One region of the Caloranaerobacter sp. TR13 genome, then DNA from elsewhere that is predicted to be linked to it. Evidence: riboswitches for the same ligand, from Rfam matches in the RefSeq annotation. Region 1 holds a riboswitch; the other holds the start of a gene.
What was found. Region 1 has a riboswitch for cyclic di-GMP ahead of TR13x_RS03420 (HD-GYP domain-containing protein). Riboswitches for the same ligand answer to the same signal wherever they lie in the genome.

Region 1 (7,939 bases):
CCTCTGAAACTACCACTTCCATTTCAAGCTCTTCAAAAAAAGTCTTCCAAAAAGGTCCATAGTAATAATACAAAAGTGCTTTTGGAATTCCAATTTTCAATTGCCTTCCCCCCAATCTGAAGTAGCTAAATTATTTCCTAATACCACTATACGGCATATCTTAAAATATTATATCAAAAAAAGAAAATATGTTTCCACTAAAAGCAGAAACATATTTAATCTATCTTATGCTTTATTAATACAATAATATTCGTATATCAATTCATCTAATTGCATACTTAATTTTAAAACCTTTTCTTTGTCTACATTTTCTTTAGATAAAAGCTCATTAAGTTCTTGGCGTTTATTTTCAATTATTTTTTTTAAATTTTCTCCATTTAATTTATACGCCATATAAATTCCCCTTCTAACATTTTTTGCCTAAATTGTGGAAAAATACACACAACTTATATAATAATATCATTTATATCCTTTTAATTCAACCCATTAAAACTAATAACAGAATTTCCAATATCTTTATTATTCACTTTTATAATATCATTTAAAACTGTCCAAATACTTTCTTTTTCAAACCCCTTTCTCCAGCTTGCAACACCTGCCAAATTATATCTGTAAACCAATTTGGCTTTAAGCTCTATAGATTTATCATCTTCTATCCATATTCTATATTTTTTGCCTTCTCTGAAGTACTCAGTATAATGCTGTCCTTCTTCTTTAAGCCAAATTACTTCTAAATTGTTCTCTTTTATTATCTTTTCTACCTCTTCCATAGTTAATACCTTTGATTTAACTCTAAGCCTTCCTTTATTATCTTTATACTCTTCCCATTGCCTTGTATAAAAAGGTAATCCCATTATTAGCTTCTTTTCTGGTATATATTTAAGACTATTTTGTATTCCATTTATTACCCATCCTATTGAAGCTACAGAACCACTTTTTGGACTTGTCGCCCAATGTTCATCATAGGTCATAACTATACAGTAATCTAATATTTTACTTAATTTTTCTCTATCATAAAACTTAGACCAATTCGGATTTGTTGAAGGTACTGTCATATCCATAGAAACTATTATGTTCTGCTGCTTCAAAGTCTCAGTAAGTTTTTTTACAAACTCCGTCAATCTGTCTTTATCTTCATAATATACATTTTCAAAATCTATATTTATTCCATCTAGATCATATATGCTTGAATATACAACTAACTGTTTTATTAAATTCTCTTGAGCTTGTCTACTTTTTAAAAATTGTTTTGTCAAATCCCTATTAAATTGATTATCTATAAGGGCCCATACTTTATATCCTTTTTTATGTGCTTGGTTAACATAACTATAATCTCCGTTGTTTATTATATACCCATTTGAATCAATCGAAAACCAAGTTGGAGATATTATATCTAGTCCTTCTATCTTATTTTCTTTTGATAAATCTTTAGAATATTTATATACATAGTCCCAAACCAAATTTATTTTTCCATCTATCATTACATTTTGTCTAATATTATTAATTTTTCTATCTAGCCTTACATTTTCTGCTTTGATATCAATTATCTTCTTTAGAACATATCCTACATAGCCTTTTTGTGTTCTTACTTTAATCCATTTTTCATTTTCTTCAAAAACTATTACTTCTTCACCTTCCTGAAGCTTGTCCATTACAAAACTGAAGGAAGATTTTTTAGGTCTAAGATAGGTATTAGACTTAATCTTTCCAACTTTAATAGCATCTTTAAGTCTGTCTATTATTAAAGTATTAGTGTCTTCAATATAATTTACATTTATATCAAATATTTTCTCAAGCCCTCGAATATTTAAATACTGTTTACCTTGTATATCAACTGTAAGAAAATTTAAATTTATACCATTTTTAATCATATTATCTAACTTTTTTGTCTCAAGCTTAAATACAGGGTTCTTAATTTGTAAATATAACCTATTGTCATCTTCATCTAAAACAACATCTGAATTTAAATACCCTTTTATAATCTCAACAGGAATATATATTCTATCGCCTTCTATCACAGAATATACTTCTGATTTAAGCGCTATATCTTCTATCACAATATTAGCTTCATTTTCAAGATAGGCCTTAGCAATATTCTGAGGCTCATATGACTTAAAGTATAATAATCCTAATACAGATAAAACTGTCATAATAGTAACCACAGATACAAATATTAATCCTTTTTTTAGCATAAAACCCTCCCATCTCTTACTCATTTACATCTATTTACATTATACCAATATATTTTAAAAAATTCACAGGAAATTCAAGGCAAATCTATTTCTTAAACAAAAACCATTTAAATGTATCTACTTCATATTTGATTTCGTATATGTCTTTTTCATTATGCATGCAAATAAAAACTATTCTCCTATTCCCTGCTATCTTTTCTTCATATGTCTTTAATATTTTTTGCACCTTAACAGAAATATCCTTATATCTGAATTTAAACGGAGTTATTTTCCCAGTATCCGATTCAAATATAGCAATCATATCTATAGGATGATTTAATACCTTCATAAAATATCCCTCCATTTTAATTTGAAATACCGTACAAACAATCAAAGCATACTCATCATAACTGGATATTCCTCTGCTCCAAAACCGCCCAACATAGATTTAAGACCACTATGTAAAAATGTTGCTCTCATTACTGCCTTGTCTCCATATTTATCTCTTATAAAATCTACTGCCCTATCTAGTTTTTCAAGTTTTTGTCTGTCATTTCTATCAAATATCGTAAGCTGAGTCATATCATTCGAAATAAGATCTGACAATCTTACATTAAAATATCTTATATATGAACCATCCCATAATTCATCAAATAAAACTTTAGTTACTTCATACACTTCATTTGTTGAATTTGTAGGAGATAGTAGCTTTCTCTGATGACTTGAATAACTAAATTCAGATGTTTTTAGCCCAATAGATACTACACTACACTGCATATTTGCTTGCCTAAGTCTTCTAGTAGTTGTTTCTGTTAAACTCAAAAGTATTTTATAAGCTGTTTGTCTATCATTTACATCAAAAGGAAGTGTACTTCCATTCCCTACACTTTTAAAAGGTATATAATTGGTATATTTTATGTTTGAATAATCTATTCCCCAAGCATACCTATATATCAACCTTCCATGAGATTTAAACTTCGATGAAATAAGATTATAGTCACTATTTGCTAAATCCCCTATAGTATATATCCCTATTTTATTAAGTTTTATCTTAGTCTTTAATCCTACCATAAACAGTTCTTCAACTGACAGTGGCCAAAGCTTATCTTTTATCTCATTTGGAAAAAGTGTATGTACTTTATTAGGCTTTTGGAATTCACTTGCCTGTTTAGCCAAAAGCTTATTTACTGAAATCCCTATATTTACTGTAAAACCAAGCTCTCTATATATTCTATCCTTTATTTCATGTGCAGCATCTATAGGGTCACTAAAATGCTCTTCCTTACCCGTAAAATCCAAAAAACACTCATCTATACTAAATACTGAAATTTTAGGAGAGTATTCCTTAAGTAAAGATATCAACGCATTATGACACTTAATATACAGCCCATAATTAGGTGGTACAACAACTAAATCCTTACATTTACTCCTTGCTTCCATTATACTTTCGCCAGTTTTTATTCCAAACTTTTTTGCAGGTATAGACTTAGCCAACACTATACCATGTCTTGTTTCCTGTCTACCTCCTACTACTGACGGTATTTCTCTTAAATCTACCTCTATACCAATCTGCTTATTATATGCTGCCTGCCAGGATAAAAATGCCGAATTGACATCAATATGCATGATTATCTTGGAATTTTTATTCAGCACTTTAATCCCTCCTTATTTTTTATAGAACATATGTTCGCATTATATTATATCACCAAACATAAATTTTTAGAAGTATAATCTTAAGTTTGTTTCAAAAATCATATTGGAAGAAGCTAAAAAAACTGTTTTAAAATTTAAAAATTTAGAGTAATATGCTCATAATATGATAAGATATATATATGTAGATTATCGACAAAGTTAAGAATAACTGAAATTTTGTAAAGGAGGTTTAATATGTCAAAAGTTGTAGAAAGATTTTTAAAATATGTAAAGTACGACACAAGATCTAACGAGGAATCTACTACTATTCCAACTACAGATGGTCAAATGGTTCTTGCTAAAGAACTTGCTAAGGAATTAGAAGAAATAGGCTTAAAAAATGTTTCTGTAGATGAAAATGGTTATGTAATGGCTACACTTCCTGCTAATGTAGAAGGTAACATACCTACTATAGGTTTTATCGCTCATATGGATACAAGTCCAGAAATGCCTGGAAAAAATGTTAACCCTCAAATAGTAAAAAATTATGATGGCAAAGATATTGTCCTTGACAAAGAAAAAAATATAATTTTATCTCCTAACGATTATCCTGAATTAAGAGATTACATAGGTAAAGACATCATAACTACCGATGGTAATACACTTCTTGGAGCAGATGATAAAGCTGGAATTGCAGAAATAATTACTGCAATGGAATACTTAATAAATCACCCTGAAATACCACATGGTACTATTCGTATTGCTTTTACTCCTGACGAAGAAGTAGGTAGAGGTGCAGATCATTTTGATGTAGAAAAATTTAATGCTGACTTTGCTTACACAATAGATGGTGGTGCAATAGGCGAGCTTGAATACGAAAATTTCAATGCGGCAAGTGCAAGAATATATATAAACGGTATAAACATACATCCTGGTAGTGCTAAAAATAAAATGAAAAACTCAATGCTTATTGCAAATGAATTTATAAATATGCTTCCTGAAACTGAAACCCCTGCACATACCCAAGGATATGAAGGTTTCTATCATTTAATTTCAATAAAAGGAAGCGTTGAAAAAACTGAACTTTATTACATAATCAGAGATTTTGATAGAAATAATTTTGAAAAAAGAAAAGAATTAGTAGAGGAAATTGCCAATAAATTAAATGATAAATACGGTAATAGTACTGTTAAAATAGAAATAAAAGACCAGTATTATAACATGAAAGAAAAAATTGAAGAGGTAAAACATGTTGTAGATACTGCAATTGAAGCAATGAAAGCTGCAAATGTCACTCCTGTAGTTGTACCTATCAGAGGCGGTACAGACGGAGCAAGATTATCATTTATGGGGCTTCCTACTCCTAACATCTTCACTGGAGGGCATAACTTCCATGGAAGATATGAATATATACCAACATTTGCAATGGAAAAGGCAGTTGAAGTTATTTTAAAAATTGTAGAAATATATGCAAAAAAATAATAGTCGAAGAACAGTAGTCCTTCGGCTCATTTTTTAATCTTTGAAATTATATTTTCAGCCCATTGTCTCACTTTATTTGCATTCTGTTCTTTATCATATTTTAATGGGTCTTTAAAACCTATTTCCCCTAGTATCTGGTTACCCTCTAATTTTTTTCTCATATTTTCAAAAGTACTTGAGCTTTTGCCACTATAACAGCAGAATAACGCTATATACTTATCTTTTAGCTTGATGGTATCGAAAAATGTATTAAAAGCTGGAGCATAAGTGCCAGCCCATACAGGTGTGCCTATAAAAATTACGTCATAATCATCAGGATTTTTATCAAAAGGAAATAATTTAGGCTTTTCTTTGAAAACGACCTGTTTACCACCCCAAAAATATCTCATAAACCCATGAGTACTAATTTCTTTCTCAGGCTTTAATTTTAAAATATCTGCATTAATCTTATCTGCAATATTTTCAGCTATAAATTCTGTGTTTCCTTCCAGAGAATAATAAAGCACTAGCTTTTTTAATTGTCTATCATCCATTTAAAACACCTCTTTATTAATATCTGTACTATCTATATTCGTGATAATTAGAAATAGAATATTAATTTTGATAAAAAACAGGAATAAGAAGAAACTTTTATTTTTATATCACATAATATTTTCCATTAAATATTTTTCCCATTTAGTCCACAAATCACCTATACTATCAACTAAAAATGGATCAAATTGAATACCTCTATTCCTAATAATCTCATCATAGCATTCCTTAAATGTAAACCTATCTCTATATGGCCTATTAGATGTCATAGCATCAATTGTATCACAAATAGCTATTATTCTAGAACCTAACGGAATCTCTTCCTCTTTCAACCCATGTGGATACCCTTTTCCATCCCATCTTTCATGATGATGTAGCACTAATTTAGCTATATTTTTCAATTTATTTGACCTTATTAATATTGAATACCCTATTTCTGGATGAGATTTTATCTTATCCCATTCATCTTTTGTCAAAGAATCTTTCTTATTTAATATGTAATCAGGAATACCTATCTTCCCGATATCATGCAGTTGAGCTGCTATATAAATTATACTAATTTGATATGAAGGTAAATTTAATTTTTTACAAAGATCAAAAATCATCGATGCAACTCTACTTGAATGTCCACCAGTATAAATATCTTTAGCTTCTAGTGATGCAACCAAGCATTTCATGATATCATAAGAAATATTATTGTTTATTACAAACTCCATTTTTTCCCCCCTAAACCTCATTACTCTTTTGTATAAAAAAAATACCCAACATGGGTACCTTCTGCCTAAGTCAAATAATATAAAAACAATATGGCAGTCTGGCAATCGTAGGACAAAAATCCCTTAGACCCATGACTTTGCGCCCCTACCTTTCGATAGGTTTGCCTTTATCATATTATTCAATATTAAATTGGTGCTTTATACCTGTTTATAAATTCACATTTTTACATATTCTACACTAATAAACAAATTCCTTCTTTTTTTCGTTAATTTTTTTTCAAAATTCTACAAAAACAATATAGTATTTAACTTAGCTATCTTATATATTAAAAAACTAAGTTTATTCACAAATTAAAAAGCAGCCTTTAGCTGCCTTTTAGTCTTGAGATAATATTTTTTCTGCTACATCATCTAGGTCTTTTCCGTTTATATGTGCTTTTTCATATGTCTTCCCTATTTTTGCAGTTTTGCATCCAGCTTTCAAACCTGCAATAATATCTGTATCCATATCTCCTATCATCCAACTTTGACTTAGATCTATATTGTATTTTTCAGCAAGGTCTAAAATCATGCCAGGTTTAGGCTTTCTGCATTCTGATTTTCTGTAAAAATCAGGACAAAATCTAATATCTTTAATTTCACAGTACGGCTTAAGTTCTTCTAATAGCCTTTTATGTATTTTATCTAAATCTTCTTCTGTTAAATATCCTAATTCAATACCACCTTGATTAGTAACTATAAATAATGTATATCCAGCATCATATAACTTTTTTAACCCTTTTTTAGCCGATTCATAAATTATTAAATCTTCGGGTTTATTTACATGTTTACTATTATCATTTATAACTCCATCTCTATCCAAAAATATAGCTTTCATAAGTAAAACCACTCCTAGAATAATTTTTTCTTGATTCAATATACTTCTGCATATCATTAATATAACCTATGCTTAATTCTTTTATTATTTTATTGTTAACAGAATCTAACTCTATTTCATTAATAGTCCTTATCGGTAAAATATTTACAGATGTTCCTGTCATAAAAGCCCCATCTAAATTTTTTAACTCATCAATATGTATATGTTTTTTTATAATTTCTATTCCTATCTCTTTTGAAACTTTCAGTATTCTTTTTCTGGTAACTCCCTGTAAAACTTCACCTTCTGGCGCTGTGTATACCTTGTCATCTATAACAAAAAATATATTAGAACGACTGCCTTCAGTAATATATCCCTCTTCATTAACCAAAAGAGCCTCAAATGCATTTTTGTCTTCTAGCTCTTTTTTAACTCTTTCTTTAAACTTAGTATTTACTATTTTAGCATTCGGATTTTCCCTTACAACATTAAAAAGAATTGTATGTATACCTTTTTCATAAACTTCCTTCTCTGGATAATAGCTTTTTATA
Region 2 (7,939 bases), on a different contig from region 1:
TCTGTTACAGATTTATGCAATTTAAGGTGTAGATACTGTATGCCTAAAAATGGTATATGTAAATTATCACATGAAGATGTATTAAGAATCGAAGAATTGCTAGAAATAGTTAAAGTTTTTGAATCTTTAGGTATACAAAAAGTTAGGTTAACTGGAGGAGAGCCATTAATAAGAAGAGGGATAATAGAGCTAGTTGAAAGTATAGCAAAATTAGAAGGCATTAAAGATTTAGCTATTACTACTAATGGTATTTTACTCAAAAAATACGCAAAGTCTTTAAAAGATGCAGGATTAAATAGAGTAAATATAAGCATAGATACTTTAAGAGAAAATAAATTTTCGTATATAACTCGTGGAGGCAAACTAAAAGATGTACTAGAGGGGATTGAAGCAGCAAAAAAAGTAGGATTATCACCTATTAAATTAAATATTGTCTTAATAGACGGATTTAATGAAGATGAAATAGAAGATTTTGCAAAAATAACTTTAACTGAACGTATAGATGTAAGATTTATTGAATTAATGCCGATAGGACAAGTGAGAGATTTTGCTATTGAAAAGTTTATAAATAACAAAATAGTACTTGAAAAAATCCCTGATTTAATAAGGATTCCTAATTCAGAGCTGCATTCACCAGCAGTTTATTATAAAATACCAAATTCTAAAGGTAGAATTGGTTTTATTAATCCGATTTCTTGTAAATTTTGTGATTCATGCAATAAAGTAAGAGTTACATCTCAGGGCAAATTAAAGCTTTGTTTACATTCAAATGAAGAAATTGATCTAAAAACTCCTTTAAGGCAAGGTAAGAACTTAAGAGACATAATATGTGAAAAAGTAAAAAATAAACCCCTATCACATAATTTAGAAGATGGTACTTGTATAAATAAGAATATGGTTCAAATAGGAGGTTAATATGGAATTTACACATTTTAATGATAAAGGTTTAGCACATATGGTAGAAATAAGCAGTAAGGATGATACTAAACGAACAGCAATTGCTAAAGGTAAGATTAGTATGAAAAAAGAAACTATCAATTTAATAAAAGAAGGTCTTATAAAAAAAGGTAATGTACTTTCAGTTGCACAGATTGGCGGTATAATGGGAGCGAAAAGAACGAGTGATATGATACCCATGTGTCATAATATATTCATTACTGGAGCTGATATAAGATTTAATATTCTAGATAATGCAATTGAAATTGAGTCAGAAGTCAAGACTATTGGAAAAACAGGTGTCGAAATGGAAGCTCTTATGGCAGTTTCTATAGCAGCACTTACTATATATGATATGTGCAAAGCAGTAGATAAGGATATGGTGATTAGTGATATTATGCTTGTAAAGAAAACTGGCGGTAAGTCTGGGGATTATAGTAGGTATTAAAATTGAGGAGTGATTGTTATGAAAAGTATAGGAAAAGTAGTAGCTATAAATATAAGCGAGAAGAAAGGTGTAATAAAAACGCCTATACCTGAAGGTATTTTTAAAGAAAACTTTGGGTTAGTTGGAGATGCTCATGCAGGAAAATGGCACAGACAAGTTAGCTTGCTTGGGGTGGAGAGCATTGAAAAGATGAAAAAAATAGGAATAAAAGGGCTGTGTAGTGGAAAGTTTGCTGAAAATATTACTACTGAAGGAATAAAACTTTATGAATTACCTGTAGGGACTAAGTTGAAAATTGGAGAAACGATACAAGAAGTAACCCAGATTGGCAAGGAGTGTCATTCGGGTTGTGCTATAACAAAAGAAGTTGGACAATGTGTAATGCCTAAAGAAGGTATATTTACAAAAGTTCTAAAAGGCGGCAAGATAAAGGTAGGAGATGCAATTGAAGTTCTATATTAAAGTTTCATTATTAATAAACTAAAAAAATAATTGATTATTAGAAAGATATTTAGTATAATTAGATTCGTGAGATTGTTAAAAAATAAACAAACGGAGGGTATCATGCAAATTTTAGAAAAGATACTTGAGGATAATAAAAAATATGTTAGAGCAAAAAGAGAAAGAGGACAAGATAAACCAATAAGTTCACATGCGCAGAAAGAAGTACTTATTTTTACATGTATGGACACAAGATTAGTTGGATTAGTTGAAGAAGCAATGGGCTTTAAAAGAGGAGAAGTAAAGGTTCTTAAAAATGCTGGTAACAGTATTAGGGATAATTGTGATGATGTCATAAGAAGTATTTCTTTAGGAACGATTATGATGGGGTTAAAGGAAGTTTTTGTAGTAGGCCATAAGGATTGTGGTATGGTGAAGCAGAGTTTAGAGGATATAAAAAGAAAGATGTTAGAAAGAGGAATTCCTAGAGAAGCTATAGATTCGGTTGATTTTGCAAATTGGACAGGTATAATAGAAGATGAAAAGGAAAACGTAATCAAGGTAGTTAAAAAAATAAAAAGTTCGCCGTTTATACCTAAGGATGTTAAGGTTCATGGTTTTCTAATTGACCCAAATAGTGGTGAATTAGAAGTTATAATAAATGATAATGAATAGAAAGGAGTAATAAAATGCAAAAGAGAATATTGACACCACCAGAAATAGCACAAGCTACTATTAATGCTGGTATAAAAAAGGCTAATTTACCAACTTTACAAATGATTTTATTAGGTATTTTTGCAGGTATTTTTATAGGTTTTGGTGCACAGGCTGATATTACAGTTATGCAAACATTAAAAAATATTGATGTTGGACTTATGAAATTTATGGGGGCTGCAGTATTCCCTGTAGGACTTATGTTAGTTGTAATAGCAGGGGCTGAATTGTTCACAGGCAACAATCTTATGACATTAGCTTTAATGGATAAAAGAATTAAATTAAATCAAATGTTGAAAAACTGGTTTTTTGTTTATTTAGGAAACTTTATTGGATCAATATTATTAGCTGTAGTTGTAGTTAAATCTGGTTTTTATAAAGTAGATGCTCCAGCAACTCAACTAGCTGTGAAGATTGCTACTGGAAAAGTTGGTTTGACATTTAGCCAAGCTTTCTTTAGAGCAATTTTATGTAATATGTTAGTTGTATTAGCTGTTTGGTTAGCAACAGGAGCTACTGATGTAATATCTAAAATATTTGCTTGTTGGTTCCCAATAATGCTATTTGTTTTATCAGGATATGAGCATAGTGTAGCTAACATGTATTTTATTTCTTTAGGTAAATTTTTAGGAGCTCAAGTTACTTGGGGACAAATTTGGATCAAGAACTTAATTCCTGTTACTTTAGGTAATATTGTTGGCGGAGCTATTATTGTTCCTGTTGTATATTATCTAGCTTACGTAGTGCCAGCTAAAGGAAAAGAAAAAGAAAAAGCTAAGGCTTAAAGGATGCAGTTTTGCATCCTTTTTTGTTTAGATTTTGATAAAATTTTTACTTTTAGGTTAAAAAAATGTTAAATTATGTCGATAAATATTTTGCAAGAGTTAAAGGAGATATCCTAAAATGAATATTTTGGCAAACTAACCGAAAGGTTAGGACGCAAAGCTATGGGCCTAAAGGATTAATATCCTATGGTTGCCAGGCTGCCCATGAAATTGTTTTCATGGTTAAGTAAGTTTATGATATTCTTATGGTTAGTTTGCCTAGTACGTTTGTACTAGGTTTTTTTAATTTTTTTTAGATTAGGAGGTGGAAAATTTGAGAAAGATGCTTAAGTATGCATCTAAAAAAACAACTTCAGTATTAATGGTTTTAGCACTTTTATTTAATCTGTTTACTTTTAATTTAGGTGTAGCATACAGCATAGAAGTAAATGAACCAGAATTTATTATTAACAATGCAGATGCACAGTATATGGGTTTTGGAGACGATTTACATATTCAACTGCTAAATACTGAATATAATGGCGAAGGTTCTAATGAGACAGTAACTACAGTTGTTTATGGCAAATCTATTCCTTTAGATGAATTTGAACAACCTATTGAAGAACTAGCCACTGAATTTAAAGTTGAGTTTAAAAGTGTAATAGAAAATGTATATGGGCAAGATGTTTATACACCAGATTTTGAACTTTTTGGGCACTTTGTTGATTCTAGAAATGGCGAAGAATATTCTAGACTTGATGAAGATTTTATCAATAAGTCAGAAAATGCAAGGACTGCAATACCTGTATATGCAGCAAAGAAAAATGAGATAGAACTTAACTATCTAAATAAAAGTATAAAATTCTATTGGATACCAGAACCACCGGAATTTAATATAGCAAAAGATGAGTATTATGATAATGATACTATAGAAGTTGAATTGTTTAATGTTGTTGATTCAGAACAAATAGCGATTGAAGGCAGTTCGGTAATAGTAGATGAAAATAATAATGAGATTGGACAACCTGTAGATTTTAAAGTGGTTTTCCATGAAGAATATGATCCAAAGTATAGATTCTATAAACTATATGGTCATTTTTCTGATAAGAATAATACTGATGAATATATTGAATTAGGTGAAACATTAGAAGGGAAAACTGATGATGAATTAACAGCTATTCCTGTAGATAAGAGAGAAAGAAATAAAATAACTTTAAAATATAATGAAAATACTGAAGTTGTATTTTACTGGCAATCAACTGACTATTGGATAAACGCACATAAATTAACTTATGATATTCAAGAAAATCCAATTGTTGATGTTGCATTAGAAAATTTTACAGGTTATAAAGACAAATTATATATTGAATTATTGACTAAAGATACAGAAACACCTACTACCATTGCAAAACTAGGGTATAGAGAAACTATTACAAATGAAGACCCGAATAGTAATGAAGAAATAGTTAGATTTTCTTATGAGGCTGAAAATAGTGAATTATTTATAGATTTTAGTGATAAAGAAATAAACAATCAAGAAATCTTAGTTAAACTTGTATATGATAAGAATGATGATGGAATACCAGAAAAATCTGAACAGCTTTGGGAAGCAAGAGTAGATAATAGTCCTCCAAATCCTAATACATGGTTTAATGGAGAAGAAATAATAGATGGTACTAAGTATTATACAGTAAAAGTAAATTTTGATGATATGGTTAGGGGAAGTTCTATATCAGAGTACAACTTTGAGCTTAAAAAAGATGATATATCAACTGGAGTATATCCAGATATGATTAAATTATTTGGTGATGAGAATACTGATTCTTATTATGAAGTTAAGTTGTATTTTATAGAAAGTAATTTTAATGGCAACTTACTTGTAGTAAAAAATATTGAAGATAAAGTAGGTCATATTTTAGATGAAAAGGTTACTGAACTTAAGATGGATATTCATATTAAAGGGAATGTAATTGATCAACAAGGAAATATATTATCCAATATAGAAGGTGCTGAGATTATTTTAGTACCAGAAGATTTAGATTTATCAATGATCGATTTCGAAAATGAAAGTATTTATGATTATGTAGATTTTATCTATGTTGATGAAAATGGAATGTTTGATAGATGGATAGAGCCTGGAAGATATAAGGTAGTAAGTTTAAAAATTTGGGATGGAAATGGTGAAAAATCAATTAGTATTGATAAAAATATAGAAGTTCCATATATGGCTGATGGAGAAATTTTTAATTTTGATATTCAAATTCCAAATGATAATGTATTCGGTAATGTTCATAGAGAAGAGGGAGAGCTTTATACAGATAAATTATTAATAATTGATACTAGTTATTTATCTTATATAGAAGATAAAGATGTACAAAATGATGAAATATTTAGGATATTTGGAAAGACTGTTGGAACAAATGAAGATGGAAGCTTTTCAATACATCTTGCTCCTGGCGAGTATTTAGTTATTGGCAAACAGCTAGGATTTACTCATATAAAACCTGAAGAAGAATATATATTTACAGTCAATAATGAAGGATCTATATACTTAGATAAAGAAATAACATTTCCTTTAACCAATATATTCGGAAATATTATAGACCAAAAGGGTAATCCTCTACAAAACGGTCATGTAGTTATTGTAGATGATAATAATGGTTTTTATGACACGATGACAGATCCATCTGGTAATTTTGGTATAGCTTTAGATGATGGCAATTACTATCTTGCAACTGTGTCCAAAATTTTTAATGAAAATGAAAATGGAGGACTTTACTTTGTAAACAAACAATTCCAAGTTCTAAACGGGGAAATAGTGTTAGTTGATGATAAAAATCCACTAGAAAATATACAAATACCACTACCAAATCTTGAGATAAAACTAACTCAAGACGGACAAATTTATAAAGGTGAAGCTGGTATAGAATTTAATTTTGAATATAACGGTGAAACTGTTGAGCCAGGTTCATATACTAGGACAGGTACATTTGAATTTTATCTGTTACCTGGAGCTTATAATTTTTATGATCTGTGGGCATTTAACGAAAAAACTAATGAAAAAATAAAAGTAGAGAATATGGATTTAAAAATAATTTTAGATGAAAATTCAAATTATACAGGAGAAAATGCTTATGTAATAGACCTAGATAATATAAAGCAAGAGAGTAGCAATATAGTAATTTCTTTAGTATATGAAGATGGAACGCCTTTATCAGGGTATGGGCTTCCAATACGTGGAATAGAGAACTCTATAGAAGAGTGGAGAAAAACAGATAAAGACGGCAAGATTTACCTAAGTTTAGAGCCTGGATTATATAAGATTGATGGTTATGAAAAGGATGGTGATTGGAAAGATTTGGATTATAAGTTTGAAGTAACTGAAGCACATACTATAGATAATAAACTACAAGTAGTTATTACTATAAAACAGCCTAATGTATTAGGACAAGTTTTAAATGAAGATAATAATCCTATACCTAATGCTTGGGTAGATTTAGAAAAACTTCCTGATGCAGCAAAGGGTGAATTTTTCAGTGAATATATGGGATTCGGTACAAATGAAAATGGTGAATTTGCAATAAATCTTGAAGAGGGAGAGTACCTTGTAAAAGGTATATGGAATCCAAATGAACAGATATGGCAGGAGGTTAATATAAAATTTTATATAGTTAATGAGAATGGAAACCTTGAAGTAAGACTTACACCAGATGGAGAAGGTATTACTAATCTAATAATTCAAAAACCACAAGATAATGTTAAAGGGTATGTATTTAAGAAAATAGATGTTCAAACTAATAAAGGAATACCTTTTGATGGCAGAGCTCAATATGCAGGTGAAGATGATGATTTTAATCAAGTTTGGTTGATCCTAAGAGAATATGGTATTTCAGATGAAGAATTTAAAGAAGCACCTTGGCAATACGAAAAATGGGTACATGTAAAAGAAGATGGAAGTTTTAGTGTATTCTTAGATGAAGCTAAAATATATGAGGCCTTTGCAATTTCTACACCAAGAAAATATATAGAACTTAATCCTGATAGAAATAATCCTATATTAATTGAGCCACCTGCATTGGATTTAATAATAATACCGCCTAAGCCAAACTTTAATGGACAAGTATTAGATTTTGATGGTAATCCAATACCAAATGCATTTATTAGTATTGAAAAAGCCGATTATACGCAGTGGTATGGAACAGAAACAGATGAAGAAGGATATTTTGGATTCAGTTTAAAAGATGGAGAATATATTATTAGAGATATTTCTTACAAAATTGATGATGATTTAGACAAAGGAGAATATTACTCTGATTATACAAAAGAACGTAGGATAACTTTTAATAAGAAAATTATTATCAATGATTTAACAGATAACATTGTGTTAAGACCGAATGTTAAAGGTAATCTGAATATCGGAGACATAAGCATTACTAATAATGATTATGTAGGAATTGGTATTAGAAAGATACTAGATGAACAAGATCCTAATTATGAAGATTATAAAGAGAATCCTTGGAAATATGAGATATGGATGGATGTTAAGTACACAAGTGCGACAAACACTGGTCAATTTATAGGATATCTTGAGGATGGCAAATATGAGATCATCGGTGTTAGTACACCAGATGGCTGG

Region 2: it holds a riboswitch for cyclic di-GMP, as region 1 does, so the genes downstream of both, TR13x_RS08615 (hypothetical protein) here and TR13x_RS03420 (HD-GYP domain-containing protein) in region 1, are expected to answer to the same signal.

The regions. Positions count from the first base shown of each region.
Region 1 covers NZ_JXLL01000002.1:45,126-53,064, reverse strand. Annotated here, with positions in the region: gene TR13x_RS03450 (acyl-CoA dehydratase activase-related protein) at 1-100, opposite strand, end outside; gene TR13x_RS10895 (aspartyl-phosphate phosphatase Spo0E family protein) at 226-393, opposite strand; gene TR13x_RS03445 (glycosyl hydrolase family 18 protein) at 474-2,192, opposite strand; gene TR13x_RS03440 (hypothetical protein) at 2,278-2,520, opposite strand; gene TR13x_RS03435 (DNA polymerase IV) at 2,562-3,824, opposite strand; gene pepT (peptidase T) at 4,059-5,285, shown strand; gene TR13x_RS03425 (flavodoxin) at 5,312-5,818, opposite strand; gene TR13x_RS03420 (HD-GYP domain-containing protein) at 5,927-6,532, opposite strand; cyclic di-GMP riboswitch class I at 6,622-6,708, opposite strand; gene TR13x_RS03415 (HAD-IIIA family hydrolase) at 6,909-7,409, opposite strand; gene TR13x_RS03410 (aminotransferase class IV) at 7,387-7,939, opposite strand, start outside.
Region 2 covers NZ_JXLL01000013.1:12,346-20,284, forward strand. Annotated here, with positions in the region: gene moaA (GTP 3',8-cyclase MoaA) at 1-915, shown strand, start outside; gene moaC (cyclic pyranopterin monophosphate synthase MoaC) at 917-1,384, shown strand; gene TR13x_RS08600 (MOSC domain-containing protein) at 1,403-1,846, shown strand; gene TR13x_RS08605 (carbonic anhydrase) at 1,949-2,500, shown strand; gene TR13x_RS08610 (formate/nitrite transporter family protein) at 2,515-3,324, shown strand; cyclic di-GMP riboswitch class I at 3,444-3,530, shown strand; gene TR13x_RS08615 (hypothetical protein) at 3,638-7,939, shown strand, end outside.